One region of the Alloalcanivorax sp. C16-1 genome, then DNA from elsewhere that is predicted to be linked to it. Evidence: predicted binding sites of a transcription regulator. Region 1 holds the regulator's gene; the other holds the start of a gene.
The links. Region 1 encodes PhoB, which activates phosphate uptake and scavenging genes when phosphate is short. Its sites were predicted from a motif close to TGTCATANNNNTGTCANA; they were not measured.
Positions count from the first base shown of each region.

Region 2: ppk1 (polyphosphate kinase 1) is a predicted target of PhoB. The motif match lies at 2,573-2,590, and genes of this name have one in related genera.

Region 1 covers NZ_JBKFTK010000001.1:1,142,653-1,151,376, forward strand. The annotation lists gene phoU (phosphate signaling complex protein PhoU) at 1-514, shown strand, start outside; gene ACLD0W_RS05415 (ArsR/SmtB family transcription factor) at 666-1,007, shown strand; gene ACLD0W_RS05420 (arsenate reductase ArsC) at 1,042-1,530, shown strand; gene arsB (ACR3 family arsenite efflux transporter) at 1,530-2,552, shown strand; gene ACLD0W_RS05430 (YaeQ family protein) at 2,644-3,195, opposite strand; gene ACLD0W_RS05435 (TMEM165/GDT1 family protein) at 3,213-3,761, opposite strand; yybP-ykoY riboswitch at 3,815-3,975, opposite strand; gene ACLD0W_RS05440 (TetR/AcrR family transcriptional regulator) at 4,076-4,669, shown strand; gene ACLD0W_RS05445 (SlyX family protein) at 4,717-4,923, shown strand; gene phoR (phosphate regulon sensor histidine kinase PhoR) at 4,985-6,295, opposite strand; gene phoB (phosphate regulon transcriptional regulator PhoB) at 6,508-7,212, opposite strand; gene ubiA (4-hydroxybenzoate octaprenyltransferase) at 7,296-8,177, opposite strand; gene ACLD0W_RS05465 (chorismate--pyruvate lyase family protein) at 8,181-8,699, opposite strand.
Region 2 covers NZ_JBKFTK010000001.1:1,379,589-1,388,312, reverse strand. The annotation lists gene hemB (porphobilinogen synthase) at 1-301, shown strand, start outside; gene ACLD0W_RS06620 (TonB-dependent siderophore receptor) at 350-2,455, opposite strand; gene ppk1 (polyphosphate kinase 1) at 2,640-4,727, shown strand; gene ppx (exopolyphosphatase) at 4,753-6,243, opposite strand; gene trxA (thioredoxin TrxA) at 6,414-6,740, shown strand; gene rho (transcription termination factor Rho) at 7,220-8,479, shown strand; gene ACLD0W_RS06595 (hypothetical protein) at 8,602-8,724, opposite strand, start outside.

The sequences.
Region 1 (8,724 bases):
CGATGAGGAATGCGCCCGGGTACTGGCCCTGCGCCACCCGGCGGCCTCCGACCTGCGTCTGATCATCGCCGTGTCCAAGGCGGTGTCCGACCTGGAACGGATCGGTGATGAGTCCGCCAAGATCGCCGCCATGGCCCTGCAACTGGCCGAGGAAGGCGAATCCCCGCGCGGCTACGTGGAGGTGCGCCACATCGGCAACCATGTGCGCAATATGCTGCGCGACACCCTGGACGCCTTCGCCCGCTTCGACGCCGACAAGGCGGTGGAAGTGGCCGCCGAGGACACCGAGGTGGACATGGAATACCGCTCCGCCATGCGTGCTCTGGTGACCTTCATGATGGAGGACCCGCGGGCCATTTCCCGGGTGCTCAACATCATCTGGTCGCTGCGCGCCCTGGAGCGCATCGGCGACCACGCCCGCAATATCGGCGAGCAGGTGATCTTCCTGGTCAAGGGCACCGATGTACGGCACATCTCCATCGACCAGATGGAGAAAGAGGTGAAAAAACCCTGAGGGATCCGTACCCTGGGCTTGGTTTTCTGCCATAAAACCTTCATGGGCCCGGCCTTGCGCCGGGCTTTTTTCACGCTAATATATCCGTAAATCCGGATATACGAAATCAAAGTCCGACCCCCGATCAAGAGTGCGACCGCGAGGAACCGCCATGCACGCTGTCCAGACCGCCCCCGCCGAAGTGTCCGTCGCCAGCCTGTGCAAGTGCCTGGGCGATGAGCTGCGACTCAGCCTGGTGTGCCTGATGGAGACGGACCGGGAGGTCTGTGTGTGCGACCTGGTGGCGGCCCTGGACGCGCCCCAGTCCACCATCTCCCGCCATCTGGCCCAGTTGCGCCAGTGCGGCTTGGTGGTGGCCCGGCGCCAGGGCACCTGGATGCATTACAGGATCAACGGCGCCCTGCCAGAGTGGGCGCTTACTATCATTGAAAGCCTTGTGCGGCAGGGCCGGCGCCAATTGGGCCTGCGACCTCTGCAAGGACAATGCTGCTAACCGCCGAACGTTCACCGGAGAGACGACCGTGAAAATGCCGCTGAAACTGCTGTTTCTGTGCACCGCCAATTCCTGCCGCTCGATCCTCGGTGAGGCGCTGGCCAATCATTTGGGCGAGGGCCGCCTGGTGGCCCGCAGCGCCGGCAGCCACCCCTCCGGCCGGGTCAACGCCCACGCCCTGGCGGTGCTTGAGCGCCACGGCGTGCCGGTGGGCCGGCCCACCTCCAAATCCATGGACGACCTGGAAGACCCATGGTTCGACGTGGTCATCACGGTGTGCGACGCCGCCGCCGGCGAAGCCTGTCCGGTGTGGCTGTCCGAGTCCGCCAAGGTGCACTGGGGGATTCCGGACCCGGCCGCCGCGGAGGGCGACGAGGCGCACATCCAGGCGGTGTTCGAGGACACCTACGCGCGGTTGCGGGCGCGCCTGGAGGACGTGGTGGCGCTGGACCTTGAATCCCTTAACCCGCTCGGCCTGACCGCGGCGCTGCAAAAGATTCACCGGGACCAGGGCGACCACTGATGCCATTCTTCGAGCGCTTCTTGAGTGTCTGGGTGGGGCTGGCGATCGTCGCGGGCGTCGCCCTGGGGCTGGCGGCACCGGGCCTGTTCCAGGCGGTGGCCGCCTTCGAGGTGGCCCATGTGAACCTGGCGGTGGCGGTGTTCATCTGGGTGATGATCTACCCGATGATGATCCAGATCGACTTCGCCGCCATGAAGCGGGTGGGCGACAAGCCCAAGGGCCTGCTGCTCACCCTGGTGGTGAACTGGCTGATCAAGCCGTTCACCATGGCGGCCCTGGGCTGGCTGTTCTTCAAGGTGCTGTTCGCCGATCTGGTGGACCCGCAGACCGGCAGCGAGTACATCGCCGGCATGATCCTGCTGGGCGTGGCGCCGTGCACCGCCATGGTGTTCGTATGGAGCCACCTCACCAAGGGCGACGCCAACTACACCCTGGTGCAGGTGTCGGTGAACGACGTGATCATGGTGTTCGCCTTCGCGCCCATCGCGGCGCTGCTGCTTGGGGTCAGCGACATCACCGTGCCCTGGGACACGCTGGTGCTGTCCACCGTGCTGTACGTGCTGCTGCCTCTGATGGCCGGGGCGTTCACCCGGCGCTGGCTGAGCGGTCGCGGCGGCGAACAGGCGGTGGATGATTTCGTCCATACCCTCAAGCCGGTGAGCGTGCTGGGCCTGCTGGCCACGGTGGTGCTGCTGTTCGGCTTCCAGGCCGAGACCATTCTCGCCAAGCCCCAGGCCATCGTGCTGATCGCTATTCCGCTGCTGATCCAGACCTACGGCATCTTTGTGATCGCCTTCGTCGCCGCCCGCTGGCTGCGCCTGCCGCATAACGTGGCCGGCCCGGCCTGCCTGATCGGCACCTCCAACTTTTTCGAACTGGCGGTGGCGGTGGCGATCAGCCTGTTCGGGTTGTCCTCGGGCGCCGCTCTCGCCACGGTGGTGGGCGTGCTGGTGGAAGTGCCGGTGATGTTGTCGTTGGTGGCGATCGTTAATCGCACCCGGGGCTGGTTCGAGGAAGAATAGTTGCAAGCTTCAAGCTACAAGCCGCAAGCAGGTCCGGCGGAGCGGACAGGTTTTCGCTTGTAGCTTGCCGCTTGAAGCTTGTAGCCGTTTTTTAGAACGCGTCGCCCACATGCCAGGCAGTCAGTCGGATCTCGACGGAGTGGCCGGTATCCCCGAGCCAGAGCTGCCCGTCCTGGATCATCGCCTGCAATTGCATCTGGCGTTGGCAGCATTCGGCCAGAGCGGCCTCGCTGGCCGGGTCCACGTTGATAATGCGCAGATTCCCAAAACGCCGAACCTTGTCGCGCATGCCTTCCCACCAAACCTGGGGGCCGCGTTGCCCGTAGACGTAAACGGTGACACGGCGGGCGAGGCCGCAGGCTTTACGCAGCCGCTTTTCGTCGGGCATGCCCAGTTCAATCCAGTGTGTCAGTGTTTGATCCGGCTCGTGCTGCCACAGGTCCGGTTCCTCGGTGCTGGAAAGCCCACGGGTAAAGGACAGATCCTGGTGGGCATTCAGGGCGAACGCCATCAGCCGCAGCATCATGCGCGCCTCGGTTTCGGAGGGGTGCAACGCCACCGTCAGGTTGTGGGTGGCGTAGTAATCCCGGTCCATGTCCGAGACGGTCAGTTCCGCTTTGTGGATGGTGGCGGTCAGCGCCATGCGGGTTTCTCCCCAGGTCAGATCAGTGCCCAGACACCGAAGGCGATGAACAGGGCGGCGCTGATCCGGTGGGCCCACACCTCGAAACGCTCGCTGGCGAGACGGTGGGCCACCCAGATCACCGGCAGATTGGCGGCGATCATACCCGTGGTGGTGCCCAGAAGCACCGGCCAGAATTCCTGGAAACGCACCGCCAGGGCCACCGTGGCCACCTGGGTCTTGTCGCCGATCTCGGCGATGAAGAACAGCACCAGGCTGGTCAGGAAGGGGCCGAAGCGGTACTTATCCCCGACTTCCTCGTCCTTGTCGGGAATCAGCATCCACAGGCCCAGGGCGATAAAGCTCAAACCCAGAATCCACCGCAGCCAGTGGGTCGGAATGGCGCCGGCCAGCCAGTCGCCGAACCAGACGCTGATGCCGTGGTTGACCAGGGTGGCGACGATCACGCCGGCGAGGATCGGCCAGGGCTTGCGATAGCGCACCACCAGGGCCAGGGACAGCAATTGGGTTTTATCGCCGATTTCGCCCAGGGCGACCAGCAGGGTGGAAGAGAGAAAAGCGTCCAACGGAGTTCCTTAGGGGGGCGGGATCGACCAATAACCAGAGACATCGCCCGTCGATCCCGCCCCCGCGGAATACGGACAATGCCTCAGGTCTCGTCGATACCGCGGCGCGAAAGGCTTCGCGTGCGGGACACGGCCGCCATGCGCATTGAGGCGCAAATATGTTGACGACCGTCAGGGCGGGGTGGCCCGGCGACTACTCCCCCAAGACGGCGATAACCTTAGCGGCGGCAGGGGCTTAAATCAAGCGCGCAACGCTGGGCTCCCCGTGACCTCATGTGTATGTTGTAAACATACGAACGGAAGGAAGTTGCACGGTGCCCTCATCAACGAAAATGCCAGCCGCCCGCTATCACCACGGCGACCTGCGCCGCGCCCTGGTGGAAGAAGGCCTGGCGCTGCTGTCGGAGAATGGCGACAACGGCTTCAGTCTCCGCGAACTGGCCCGTCGGGTGGGCGTCACCGCCAATGCCAGTTACCGGCATTTCGCCAACAAGGAGGCGCTGCTGCAGGCGCTGGCGTCGGAAGGGTTCCGGCGCCTCAGCGCCGCCCAGCAGGACGCGGAGGCCCGCGCCGCCGACGGTGACCAGCTGCTGGCCGCCGGGCGCAGCTATATCCGCTTCGCCCACCAGCATCCGGCTCTGTTCGGGCTGATGTTCAGCGTGATTCCGCCGCACCGGCGCGGTGATGAATTGAGCGAGGCGTCCCGGGCGTCCTTCGAGGCCCTGCGTCAGGCGGTGGTGCGGGGCTGGCCCGGCGAGGCGCCGGAGCCGGCCCGGGTCACCCGCGCGGCCCTGCGCGCCTGGGCGCTGGTCCATGGCCTGTCGCAACTGTCGCTGGACGGGCAGCTGGACTGGCTGGAAGAGGACCCGCTGGATTTGGCGCAGTCGGTGCTGGCCGGCGCCGTGTAGCGCCAGGCGGTGGAGCGCTATACTGCCGCTCCGGTTCAGGAGGTGCCATGAGCGAAGACCGTTTTCTCGATATCGAAACCAAGCTGGCCTACCAGGAAGATCTGGTGGCCAGCCTTAACCAGGTGGTCGCCGACCAGCAGCGCAAGCTGGACGAGCTGGAAACCGCCTGCCGCAAACTGGTCGACCGGGTGGTGGAACAGGGTGAAGAGCTGGCGGCCCTGCGCATCCAGGACGCGCCGCCCCCGCACTACTGATCGCGGCTTAAGCGGAATGCCGCCCGGCCGCTGCTACGGCGGTGGTCGATGATCGGGTGCGTCAGGTGTTCGCCACGGCGGGCTTGTCCACCAGCCGGGCCGGCGGAAAGTGGCAGGTGAAAGTGCTGCCCTTGCCCAGGGCGCTCTGGATTTCCAGCTTGCCGTCGTGGCGCAGCATCACGTGTTTGACGATGGCCAGCCCCAGCCCGGTACCGCCGGTCTGGGTGACGCGGCTGTTGTCCGGCCGGTAGAAGCGCTCGGTAAGGCGCGGAATGTGCTGCGGGTCGATGCCCACGCCGTCGTCGGTCACCGACAAATGCCCGCCCTGGTCGTCGCGCCACCACTGGATATGAATGTGGCCCTCCGCCGGGGTGTACTTCACCGCGTTGGTGATCAGATTGCCGAAGGCGCTTTCCAGCTCCGCCGGATTGGCCAGCAGCCGCGCGTCCTCCGGTACGGTCAGCGTGATCCGGTGGTGTTTCTCCGGCATCAGCGCCAGGGCACTCTCGCGCATGCGGTGCAGCATGCCGTGCACCGCCACCGCCTGACCGGTGTTGTCCGCCTTGGTGTTCTCCAACCGTGACAGCAGCAGCAGATCGTTGACCAGCGCCTCCATGCGGTGGCTTTGCGTACTCATCTGCTGCAGCGCCCGGCGTAACCGGGTCTGCTCCTCCGGCACCGTATCCTGCAGCGTCTCCAGATACCCCTTGAGCACGGTCAGCGGCGTTTTCAGTTCGTGGCTCACGTTGGCCACGAAGTCCTTGCGCATCTCTTCCAGGTGATGAAGCCGGGTCATATCCCGCGCCAGGATCAACTGATCCCCCTCGCCGAACTCGGTGATCCGGAACTGCAGAATGCGGCTGTCGTTGACCGGGGAAGGAATTTCCAGCGGCTCGTTGAAGCGCCCCTGGCTGAGGTAATCGGTAAAGCGCGGATGGCGCATCAGGTTGGTCAGCGGCTGGCCCAGATCCTTATCCGGCCGAAACCCCAGATGCCGCTCGGCGGCGTGGTTCCAATACTCCAGATGACCATGGCGGTCGATCATCACCACCACGTCCTCCAGGGCGTTCACCGACGCCTGGGCCCGCTGGATGATGCCCTGCAGGTTGTCCTGCGCCCGCCGCTCCTGGCGGAACAGATGCTCCAGCCGGGTATAGAACTCGCCCCACAGCCCCACGCTGTCCGGCGGATCGGTATGCTCCTCGCGCACCAGCCACACGTACAACGCGAACAACTGCCGCGTGCTCCACACAATGTACAACCCCAGCACCGCCACCAACGGCCACACACTGCGCCACAACACACACAACGCCACCCCGGCCGCCACCAGAATCAGAATCCGATTCACTTCCTTGGCCAGACTGGCCCGCATACCGGAGGGATGCTTCATGAAAAACGTCTCAAAATACCTAACCGCACACTAACCCCAAACCAGCAAGGCGTCACGGCGGTTAACGCGAAGCGGGAAGAGCAGGCCCGGTCCCGGACCGTAGCTGGCCAGGGATGGCCAGCTCGAGCCTACAAGGATGTACTCGCGGCGTGTCCGGGACCGGGCCTGCTCTTCCCGCGCCCCTCAATCTGGAGTTACGAAGCCTGGCTGGTCTTCACCGAGAACCGATAACCCGTCCCCCGCACCGTCTGAATAAACCCGTCAAACCCATGCGGCGCCAACGCCTTGCGCAACCGCCGGATATGCACATCGATGGTGCGATCCTCCACGTACACGTTCGCCCCCCACACCTGATCCAGCAACTGGGTCCGGGAATAGGCGCGCTCCTGATGGCTCATGAAGAACTCCAGCAGCCGGTACTCGGTGGGGCCCATGTCCACCGGATCGCCATGGGCGCTGATGCGATGGCTCACCGGATCCAGACACAGCCCCTCCACATCGATGGCCTTCTCCGCCGCCGCCGCCGAGGACCGGCGCAGCACCGCCTTGATCCGCGAAATCAGCTCGCGGGTGGAAAACGGCTTGGTGATGTAATCGTCGGCGCCCACGTCCAGGCCCTGGATCTTGTTGTCTTCCTCGCTCTTGGCCGTGAGCATGATGATCGGCACCTCGGCGGTGGCGTCCTCGCGCTTGAGGCGACGCGCCAGCTCGATACCGCTCACCGAGGGCAGCATCCAGTCCAGCAGGACCAGGTCGGGGCGTTCATCGACGATGCGTTCATGGGCGCGCTGGGCGTTCTCGGCCTCCAGCACATCGAAATCGGCCAATTCCAGGGCCACCGCCACCATTTCGCGGATGGCGGGTTCATCGTCGACGATCAGAATGCGGTTGCGGGACATATTGGCGTTCTCTGGGTTTTCCCGTTGAAGTGCCCCTATTAGATTGCCTTTTTATGACATCCTGATGACAAATTAGCACCTTTTCAGGCGCTGATCAGGTAATGAAAATAAAGGCCGGCGAACACACTGGCGCCGGCCCAGTGGTTGCTGAGAAACGCCTGAAAGCACGGCCCCGGCTGGCGGTAGCGGATGCGCCACTGCTGGTGCACGAATCCGGCCGCCATGCCGGCCAGGCCCAGGTACCAGGGCCCGCTCAGCCCCAGCCGCTGGCCCACCAGCCACAGCGCCACCAGGGTCAGCGCCTGCAGCACGCCCACCATCAGCCGGTCCAGGTCGCCGAACAGGATGGCGGTGCTCTTCACGCCGATCTTGAGGTCGTCCTCCCGGTCGCACATGGCGTACTCGGTGTCGTAGCCCACCGTCCACAGCAGGTTGGTGACGAACAGCAGCCAGGCGATCTCGGGCACGGCGCCGGTCTCCGCCGCGAACGCCATGGGAATCGCCCAGCTGAAGGCGGCGCCCAAAAACAGTTGTGGCAGATAGGTGAAGCGCTTGGTGAAGGGATAGAGCATGGCCAGGGCCAGGCCGCCGAACGACAGCAGCAGGGTGAAGCGGTTCAGGAACAGCACCAGCACGAAGGCCAGCAGGCCCAGGCCGCAGAACAGCAGCAGCGCCTGTTTGACGCTCAGTGCGCCGGTGGCCAGCGGCCGCTCCCGGGTGCGCGTCACGTGGCCGTCGAAGTCGCGGTCGGCGAAATCGTTGATCACGCAGCCGGCGGCGCGCATCACATAGACACCGAGCACGAAAATCACGATGTGCTTGAGGCTGGGGGTCCCGTCGCCGGCGATCCACAGGGCCCACAGCGTGGGCCACATCAGCAGCATGCTGCCGATCGGCCGGTCCAGCCGCATCAGCTGAATCCAGGGCCACAGCGAGGGCCAGCGGTGCTCCACGAAGGCGAGCATAGGTCAGTCCCTTATCAGTTCCCACAGCGCGGGCAGAAAGTGCTCGGCCACCAGCAGCGGCCGGCCACGCTTCACGAACCGGGATTGTCGCCCCCAACAGGGCCCCTGGCCAGTGGGGCTGAGGCCGAAGCGCACCCACACCTGATCGCGGTGCGCCAGGGGCCGGCGGTACAGCTCGCTGCCCAGGGAACGGCTGCCCATATGGCCCAGGCTGCGGTTGGCGTTGGCCAGGGTGGCCAGCGGCAGCACGCTGCGCGCTTCCACCACCGGCTGCTCGTGGACATACAGAGTCACTTCGCGGATCAGGGCGTACTGGCGACCGATGCGCCCCAGCTGGGCCTGCTCTTCCAGGGTCGGGCGTTCGATGGCGCCATCACGCGGGGCTACCCGGAATGGACCGTGGCGGCGCAGCCGGGCGGTCAGCGAACCGGGGTCCGCCAGCCAATCACGGATCAGGGGAGGCAGAACAAGGCGTTCCTGGGCGCGCCAGCGGGTATCGGCGCGCAGGGCGGTATCGGGCATGGTGTTCGCTCAATCGCGGCGGGCG
Region 2 (8,724 bases), 240 kb from region 1:
CGACGAAGCGCTGCACGAGATCGGCCTGGACCTGGCCGAGGGCGCCGATGTGGTGATGGTGAAACCGGGCATGCCCTACCTGGACGTGGTGCGCCGGGTGAAGGACGAGTTCCGCGTGCCGGTGTACGCCTACCAGGTGAGCGGCGAGTACGCCATGCACATGGCCGCCTTCCAGAACGGCTGGCTGGACCAGGACAAGGTGATGATGGAATCCCTGCTGGCGTTCAAACGCGCCGGCGCCGACGGCATTCTGACCTACTTCGCCAAGGCCGCCGCCCTCAAGCTGGCCGGGCGCGGCTGAACGGTCACCAATACGAAGAAGGCCGGCTTTCGCCGGCCTTTTTTGTTTTCAGAAGCGGTAACCGACTTCGCCGATCACCACGCGGCGCTCGCCATAGCCGCAGTCGTAGCCGGGCCCGCGACACCAGGAAACGAATTCCTTGTCCGCCAGGTTCTTGCCGGTGAGGGTGAAATCCCAGGGGCCGGTGGAATAACCGAGCATGGCGTCGTACAGAGTCACCGACGGCACGTCCGGGCCGGCGCCATTGCCGTAGTCGGAGCCCACGGTGTCGCCCTGGTAGCGCACGCCGGCGCCAACACGCAGGCCATTCTCCCACTGGTACTTGCTCCAGGCTGACGCCACTTCCTCCGCCACATAGGGCAGGCGCTCGCCGGTGGAATCCTCCTTGGCGTCCAGCCGGGTGTAGTTGGCCAGCAGGGACAGGTTTTGCCATTGCTTGATCACGGAGATCTCCCAGCCGTCCACGGTGGCGCCCACCTGCTCCAGGCTGTTCGGCGAGTTGCCGTCGATCACCCGATTGTTTTCCTCGATATCGAACCAGGCCGCTTCCACCGACAGGTCCTTGTTCGGCGACAGGTATTTGACGCCCACTTCCCGCTGTTCACCGGTGCTGGCGTCCAGACTCTGACCACTGCCGTCGGTGCCCAGGTTGGGCACGAACGACTCGGAATAGCTCACGTAGGGCGAAATGCCGGAGTCAAACCGATACATCAGCCCCAGCCGCGCGGTGGTCTCGCTGTCCGAGGACTTGGTGTCGGCCCCGTTCACCGCCAGCACCTTGTTGGTGCTGTCGTCGTAGCGCAGCGCGCCGGATACCACCACCCGATCGATCTCCATATGATCGATCACATAGATACCGTTCTGTTTAATCTCGTTGTCGTTGGCGTCCTGCGGATCGAGCACCGCGTAGTTGACGTTGCCGTACTGCGGGTCATAGACGTTCAGGTCGGTGCCGGCGCCGGTGAAGCTGTTGTCCTCGGTCCACAGCGCGTCCTGACGGTCGACCCCGAACACCACGTTATGACGGGTGGGCCCCAACAGAACGTCACCTTCCAGGCGAACATCAAAGTTGGTGATCTCGGTGCCCTTGTCGCTCATGTAAATGGTGCGCGCGATGGTGCCGTCGGCCAGCGGGTAGGTCGGCGAGATGGTGGCCCAGTGCTCGCGGGTCTCGGTTTCGGTTTCGGTGTAGCGGCCGGTAAAGCCCAGCGACCATTCGCTGTTGAGGCGGTGATCCACGAACAGCGTCACCTCGTCCTTGCGGCGATCGTAACGGTCCCAGCCCGGTTCGCCGACGAAGGTTTCCGAGCCGATGTCACCCAGAGGGCCCGGATCGATGGTGCCCCGGGACGGCAGGAACTGGGCGGACACCGCGCCGTCGTTCTGCTGGCTGTTGAACAGCAGGCTCACCGTGGTGTCGTCGGTGGGCAGCCAGGTGATGGACGGCGCGAAGACGTAACCATTGTCGTCCACATAATCCACCTGGGTGCCGCTGTCCCGCTTCAAAGCCACCAGCCGATACAGCAGCTTGCCGTCCTCGGACAGGGGGCCGGTGATGTCGGCGGCGATCTGCTTGCGGTCGTAGGAACCTGCCTGGGCGTTGAGATAGCCTTCCTTGACCGGCTTCGGCAGTTTGGAAACGCCGTTGATGATGCCACCCAGGTCCGCCTGGCCGTACAACACCGAGGACGGGCCCTTCAGAACTTCGATTTTGGAAAGCCCGAAGGTATTCGGGCGCACGCTGTTGTAGGAGCCGTAGGAGGCGCGCAGGCCGTCGATGTACAGGGTCGGATTGAGGCCACGGATCTTGGCGGAATCGCCGCGGGTGTCGAAGCCAAAACTGCCCGAGTAAACGCCGGAGCTGTATTGCAGCGCGTCCTGGATGTTCTTGACGCCGGTGTCCTGGAAGAACTCTTGATCGATGACGGTGATCGCGAAGGGCTGACGCTCGGCGGCCACCTTCAGCTTGCCGGCGTCGGCGGGTTCGTCGGCGGTGATATAGGTTTCCTTGGGGGCTTCTTCTTCCACTTCCACCGGCGCCACGGTGCCGCTGGGGGACTGGGCCAGCGCGGTCGGTGCCCAGAGGGCGCCACCCAGGGTCAAAAAGGCGCCCACGACGAAACCACGGCCGCCGCCGATTGGCAACAATTGCATAGAATTACTCCGGACTTTAAGGCAAACAAGAATGGTTCGCATTATACGTATCATTCGCAGGCATGGAAGCCCTCCCCGCCGGGCTTCCACTGCGGTACTCTGGCCAAGGCGCCGCCCTGTCATGCCTCTGTCACAGTAATGTCATGGAATGGAGGCTCTTTCGCGTCCGGGCCGGGATCACGCCATGAATCACATCGCCAACCACCACCATGCCATCGACTTGGACAATCACGACTACTACATCAACCGCGAGCTAAGCCTGCTGCAGTTCAACCTGCGGGTGCTGGAACAGGCCATGGACGAGCACCATCCGTTGATGGAGCGGCTCAATTTTCTGCTGATTTTCTCGTCCAACATGGACGAGTTCTTCGAGATCCGCGTGGCCGGGCTGAAGAACCGGCTGGAAACCGGCACCGGGCAACCGGGCCCGGACGGCATGCTGGCCCAGGAGATCCTCGACGAAATCGCCCGCGTCACCCACGAGGCGGTGCAGCGCCAGTACCACATTCTGCAGGACATTCTGCTGCCGGCCCTGGCCGAGGAAGGGGTGCACTTTCTGCGTCGGGAGCACTGGACCCGGCGCCAGGCGGAGTGGGTGAAACGGTATTTCCGCGAGCAGGTCTATCCGGTGCTGACGCCGATCGCCCTGGACCCGGCCCACCCGTTCCCGCGGCTGGTGAACAAGAGCCTCAACTTCATCGTGCCGCTGGACGGCAAGGACGCCTTTGGCCGGTCCACCGGCCTGGCCATCGTGCCGGCGCCGCGCTCGCTGCCGCGTCTGATCCGGCTGCCGGCGCACATCTGCGAGAACGGCAACGACAACTTCATCTTTTTGTCGTCGATGATCCACGCCCACGTCAGCGACCTGTTCCCGGGCATGAGCGCCACCGGCTGCTACCAGTTCCGGGTCACCCGCAACGCCGATCTGGAAGTGGACGAGGACGCCGAGGACCTGGCCAGCGCCCTCAAGGGCGAGCTGCTGTCACGGCGCTACGGCGACGAGGTGCGGCTGGAAGTGGCGGACAACTGCCCCCGCCACCTGGTGGACTACCTGCTGGAGCAGTTCGAGCTCACCGCCCAGGACGCCTATGAAGTAAACGGCCCGGTGAACCTGGCGCGCATGTTCACCAGCGTCAACCGGCCCCGGCTGCACTACGCGCCGTTCACCCCGCGAATACCGTCGGCGCTGAAGAAACACGAAAGCGTGTTCGACGCCATCGACCAGGGCGACATCCTGCTGCACCACCCGTTCGAGAGCTTCAGCCCGGTGGTCAATCTGCTCGCCGAGGCGGCCCGGGACCCCAAGGTGCTGGCCATCAAGCAGACCCTCTACCGCACCGGCACCAACTCCGAGATCCTCGACCATCTGGAAACCGCCGCCCGCAACGGCAAGGAAGTGACCGCGGTGGTGGAGCTGCGCGCGCGCTTCGACGAGGAATCCAATATCGAAGGCGCCCGGCGGCTGCAGGAGGCCGGCGCCATGGTGGTGTACGGCGTGGTGGGCTACAAAACCCACGCCAAGATGCTGCTGGTGGTACGCCGCGACGGGGACGGCATCAAACGCTACGCGCACCTGGGCACCGGCAACTACCACACCAAGACCACGCGCATTTACACCGACTATGGTCTGATGACGGCGGAAAAGGGGCTGTGCCAGGACGTGCACAAGATCTTTCAGGAGCTCACCGGCATGGGCAAGGCGGCGCGCCTCAAGCACCTGAAGCATTCGCCGTTCACCCTGCATCCGAGCCTGATCAGCTGGATCGACTTCGAGACCGAACAGGCCCGGGCCGGCAAGCCGGCGCGCATCATCGCCAAGTTCAACTCGCTCACCGAGGGCCGCATCATGCAGGCCCTGTACCGGGCCAGTCAGGCTGGGGTGGAGATCGATCTGATCGTGCGCGGTATCTGCTGTCTGCGGCCGGGCATCGAGGGCCTGTCGGAGAACATCCGCGTGCGCTCCATCATCGGCCGATTCCTGGAACACACGCGCATCTACCATTTCCATCACGCCGGCGAGGATCTGCTGTACTGCTCCAGCGCCGACTGGATGGACCGCAATCTGTTCAACCGGGTGGAAACCTGCTTCCCGGTGAACGACCCGCTGCTCAAGCAGCGCATCCTCCGCGAGGGCCTGGATTATTATCTGCGCGACAACGCCCAGGCCTGGCGGTTGAACCCGGACGGCACCTACACGCGGCTGCAGCCGGCGGAGGGCGAGGCGCCGTTCCTGGCCCAGCAGGTCCTGCTGGAAGAACTGACCGGCGGCTGACCCGGCCGCTCCTACGGGCGTTTGCCTACAGGAGCGTGAGGGCGTAATCCGCGGCCTGGAAATACTCCTGTTCCTGCTCCAGATCCGCCAGGGTCAGCGGATGCTCCGCCAACCAGCCTTCCGGGAATGAGAGGGTCAGGGCCTGGCCGTCCACCGCCAGGCCCAGGGCCGGCACCGGCCCGTCGTTGCGGGCATGGTGCAACCGGCAGGCCAACCGCAGAATCAGGCACAGCCGCAGCCAGCGCGGCTGCTCGTCCTCGGGGCAATCGTTCAGTGCCGACAGCGGCAGCTTGCGGCGATGGCCGCGCACCAGCAGCGCCACCCCCTGCTGCTCCTGGCGAGAGAAGCCGGGCAGGTCGGAGTTCGACACCAGATAGGCGCCGTGCTTATGGAACTGGCTGTGCGACACCGCCAGCCCCACTTCGTGGAGCAGCGCCCCCCAGCGCAGGGTGTCCAGGGCCGCGTCGTCCTCCAGTTGCCAGACCGGCGCCACCTGCTCATAGAGGCTCCGGGCGGTGGCCCACACCCGTTCCGCCTGGGCCCGTTCCACATGGTGGCGGTTCATCAATGCCTGGATGCTGCGCTCGCGCACGTCCTCATGGCTGAAGCGGCCAAGCAGGTCGTAGAGCAGCCCTTCGCGCAGGGCACCGTTGGAGAACTGCATCCGCTCCAGGCCCAGCTGCTCGAAGATGCCCAGCAGGATCGCCAGGCCGGAGGCGAAGATCGGTTTGCGGTCGTCGCGCAGGCCCTTCAGATCCAGAGCGTCCACGCTGCCGGCCTTGATCGCCTTGCGGCGCGCCTTGTCGAGCCCCTCCAGGGACACGCCCTCGCCACTCCAGCCGTTCTCCTCGCACACCTGGGCGATGGCCTTGACGGTGCCCGACGCGCCCACCGCCTGGGCCCAGCCCAGCCGCCGGTAGTTGGCGTCGATGGAGAGCACTTCCTGGCGGGCGGCGGTGACCGCCTTACGGAACGCCGCCTCGGTGATGCGCCCCTCCGGGAAGAAGCGCTGCCCGTAGCTGACGCAGCCCATGTGCAGGGACTCGGTCTCCACCGCCTCGAACCGTTCGCCGATGATCAGCTCCGTGGAGCCGCCGCCGATGTCCACCACCAGCCGGGCGCCGGCGTCGTCGGCCAGGCTGTGGGCCACCCCCAGGTAGATCAGCCGGGCCTCCTCGCGCCCCGCCACCACCTCGATGTCATGCCCCAGCACGGCCTCGGCCCGGGCGATGAACTGATTGGCGTTACGGGCCATGCGCAGTGTGTTAGTGCCCACTACGCGCACATTGCCCCGGGGGATGCCGGTGATCCGCTGGCCGAAGCGCGCCAGGCAGTCCAGGGCGCGCTGCTGGGCCGCCTCGTCCAGCCGGTTGTCGCGGTCCAGGCCGGCGCCCAGCTGCACCTTCTCCGACAGGCTTTCCAGCACGCGCACCTCACCCTGCGCCTGACGGGCCACCACCATATGAAAGCTGTTCGACCCCAGATCGATGGCGGCCAGATGTTCAGGTTGTCGCAAAACCGTCTCCTCGGCGGTCCCCGGCCCGGCGCCCCCGATAGGCGACCCCTGTCGGCCCCATTGCCCGGCGCGCTTGAAATCCGCGCCCCAGACCCTGATATTAATGGCCCTCTGCACCGCCATGACACCATGGCGTGTTCACAATCCCGCGAGCCTAGCAGGAGAATTCAATGAGCGGCGAGATTATCAACGTGACCGACGCGGATTTCGAGGAGAAAGTCCTGAAAGCCGACGGTCCGGTTCTGGTGGACTACTGGGCGCCCTGGTGTGGCCCCTGCAAGATGGTGGCGCCGATTCTGGAGGATATCTCCGGTGAGTACGCGGATAAGCTGACCATCGCCAAGCTGAACATCGACGACAACCCGGAAACGCCGAGAAAATACGGCGTGCGCGGCATCCCCACCCTTACCGTGTTCAAAAACGGTGACGTGGAAGCCACCAAGGTGGGCGCGCTTTCCAAATCACAGCTCACCGCCTTCCTGGACAGCACGCTCTGACGCGAGCCGGCTCCAGGCGGTGGCTGCCCGGCCCGCGAAGACCGTGAACCCGGTCATCCGCGCGGGCTGGACAGCCTCCCGACCCGGTGGTACATTCCCGAGTCAGCGTATTCGCCCCCTCTGGCAGGGATTCCTGATCCGTCCGTTTTTCCGCCTTGTTTTCCATCGGGTTTGCAAAGCCCGCATTGTTAAGGCAATGTTCGGTCAGGGGTAATCATCGCAGCCGGCACCCGGGAAATCCGGTCCCCGCCGCGCGCTGATTCGCAAGGGTCACATCTTTAATCGTTCCCGTTCATTGCGTCAGGCCATATCCAAACCGGCTCTTTCATGCCGCCTCCGTGGCCGGCCGGTCCGGGCGATTTCAGCCAAAATAAGGGCACGGCGCCGGACAGAGCACCTGCCCCCGAAAATCGGACCATCGAGACACCTCCCCATGGTGTATTCCGTCAATTCATCTCTGGACACCCTGTAAAACTCCAATGAATCTTACCGAACTGAAACAGAAGCCGATCGGCGAACTGCTGGATATTGCCAAGGAACTCGGCCTGGAGAACCTGGCGCGAACCCGCAAACAGGACGTCATCTTCTCCATCCTCAAAAAGGCGGCCAAGAACGGCTCCGACATCTACGGTGACGGGGTTCTGGAGATCCTGCAGGACGGGTTCGGCTTTCTCCGCTCCGCGGAAGGCTCCTACCTGGCCGGTCCGGACGACATCTACGTCTCGCCCAGCCAGATCCGGCGCTTCAACCTGCGCACCGGCGACACCATTTCCGGCAAGATCCGGCCTCCCAAGGATGGCGAACGCTACTTCGCCATGCTCAAGGTCAACGAGATCAACACCGACAAGCCGGAAAACGCCAAGAACAAGATTCTGTTTGAAAACCTGACGCCGCTGTTCCCCACCGAACGCTTCGTCATGGAGATCGGCAACGGCTCCACCGAGGACATCACCTCCCGGGTGATCGACCTGGTGGCGCCCATCGGCAAAGGCCAACGGGGCCTGATCGTCGCCCCGCCGAAAGCCGGTAAAACCATGCTCCTCCAGAACATCGCCCACTCCATCGCCCGCAACAACCCCGAAGCCCACCTGATCGTCCTGCTGATCGACGAACGCCCCGAAGAGGTGACGGAAATGTCACGCACGGTGCGCGGTGAAGTGGTGGCTTCCACCTTCGACGAACCGCCGGCCCGCCACGTGCAAGTGGCCGAAATGGTGATCGAGAAGGCCAAGCGGCTGGTGGAACACAAACAGGACGTGGTGATTCTGCTCGACTCCATCACCCGCCTGGCGCGCGCCTACAACACCGTGCAGCCCAGCTCCGGCAAGGTGCTCACCGGTGGTGTCGACGCCCACGCCCTGGAAAAACCCAAGCGCTTCTTCGGCGCCGCCCGGAACATCGAGGAAGGCGGCAGCCTGACCATCCTCGCCACCGCCCTGGTGGAAACCGGCTCCAAGATGGACGAAGTGATCTACGAGGAGTTCAAGGGCACCGGCAACATGGAACTGCACCTGGACCGCAAGGTCTCCGAGAAACGCGTGTTCCCGGCCATGAACATCAAGCGCTCCGGCACCCGCCGCGAAGAACGGCTGGTCAGCGAAGACGAGCTGCAGAAAATGTGGATCCTGCGCAAGGTACTCCACCCCATGGACGAAATCGGCGCGGTGGAATTCCTCATCGACCGCATGAAGCAGACCAAGACCAACGCCGAGTTCTTCGACTCCATGAAGCGTAAGTAACACCGGCGGGCTTTCCACAAGACCCCGCAACGCAAAACGCCCCGGTCATCGCCGGGGCGTTTTGCGTTTAAGACCGGGCTCAACCACACCACTCAGCCCGGGCCTGAGGCCAAGAGAGGCGACTAGAATGGATCGCTGGTGGAGCGCTCATTCGACTTGATCTGTGCGAACCAGAAATTCGGCACCCAGTATTGCGGCGTCCCCGCATCCGAGACCGGGACAATCGGCGTTCCCGCGTAAGCGTT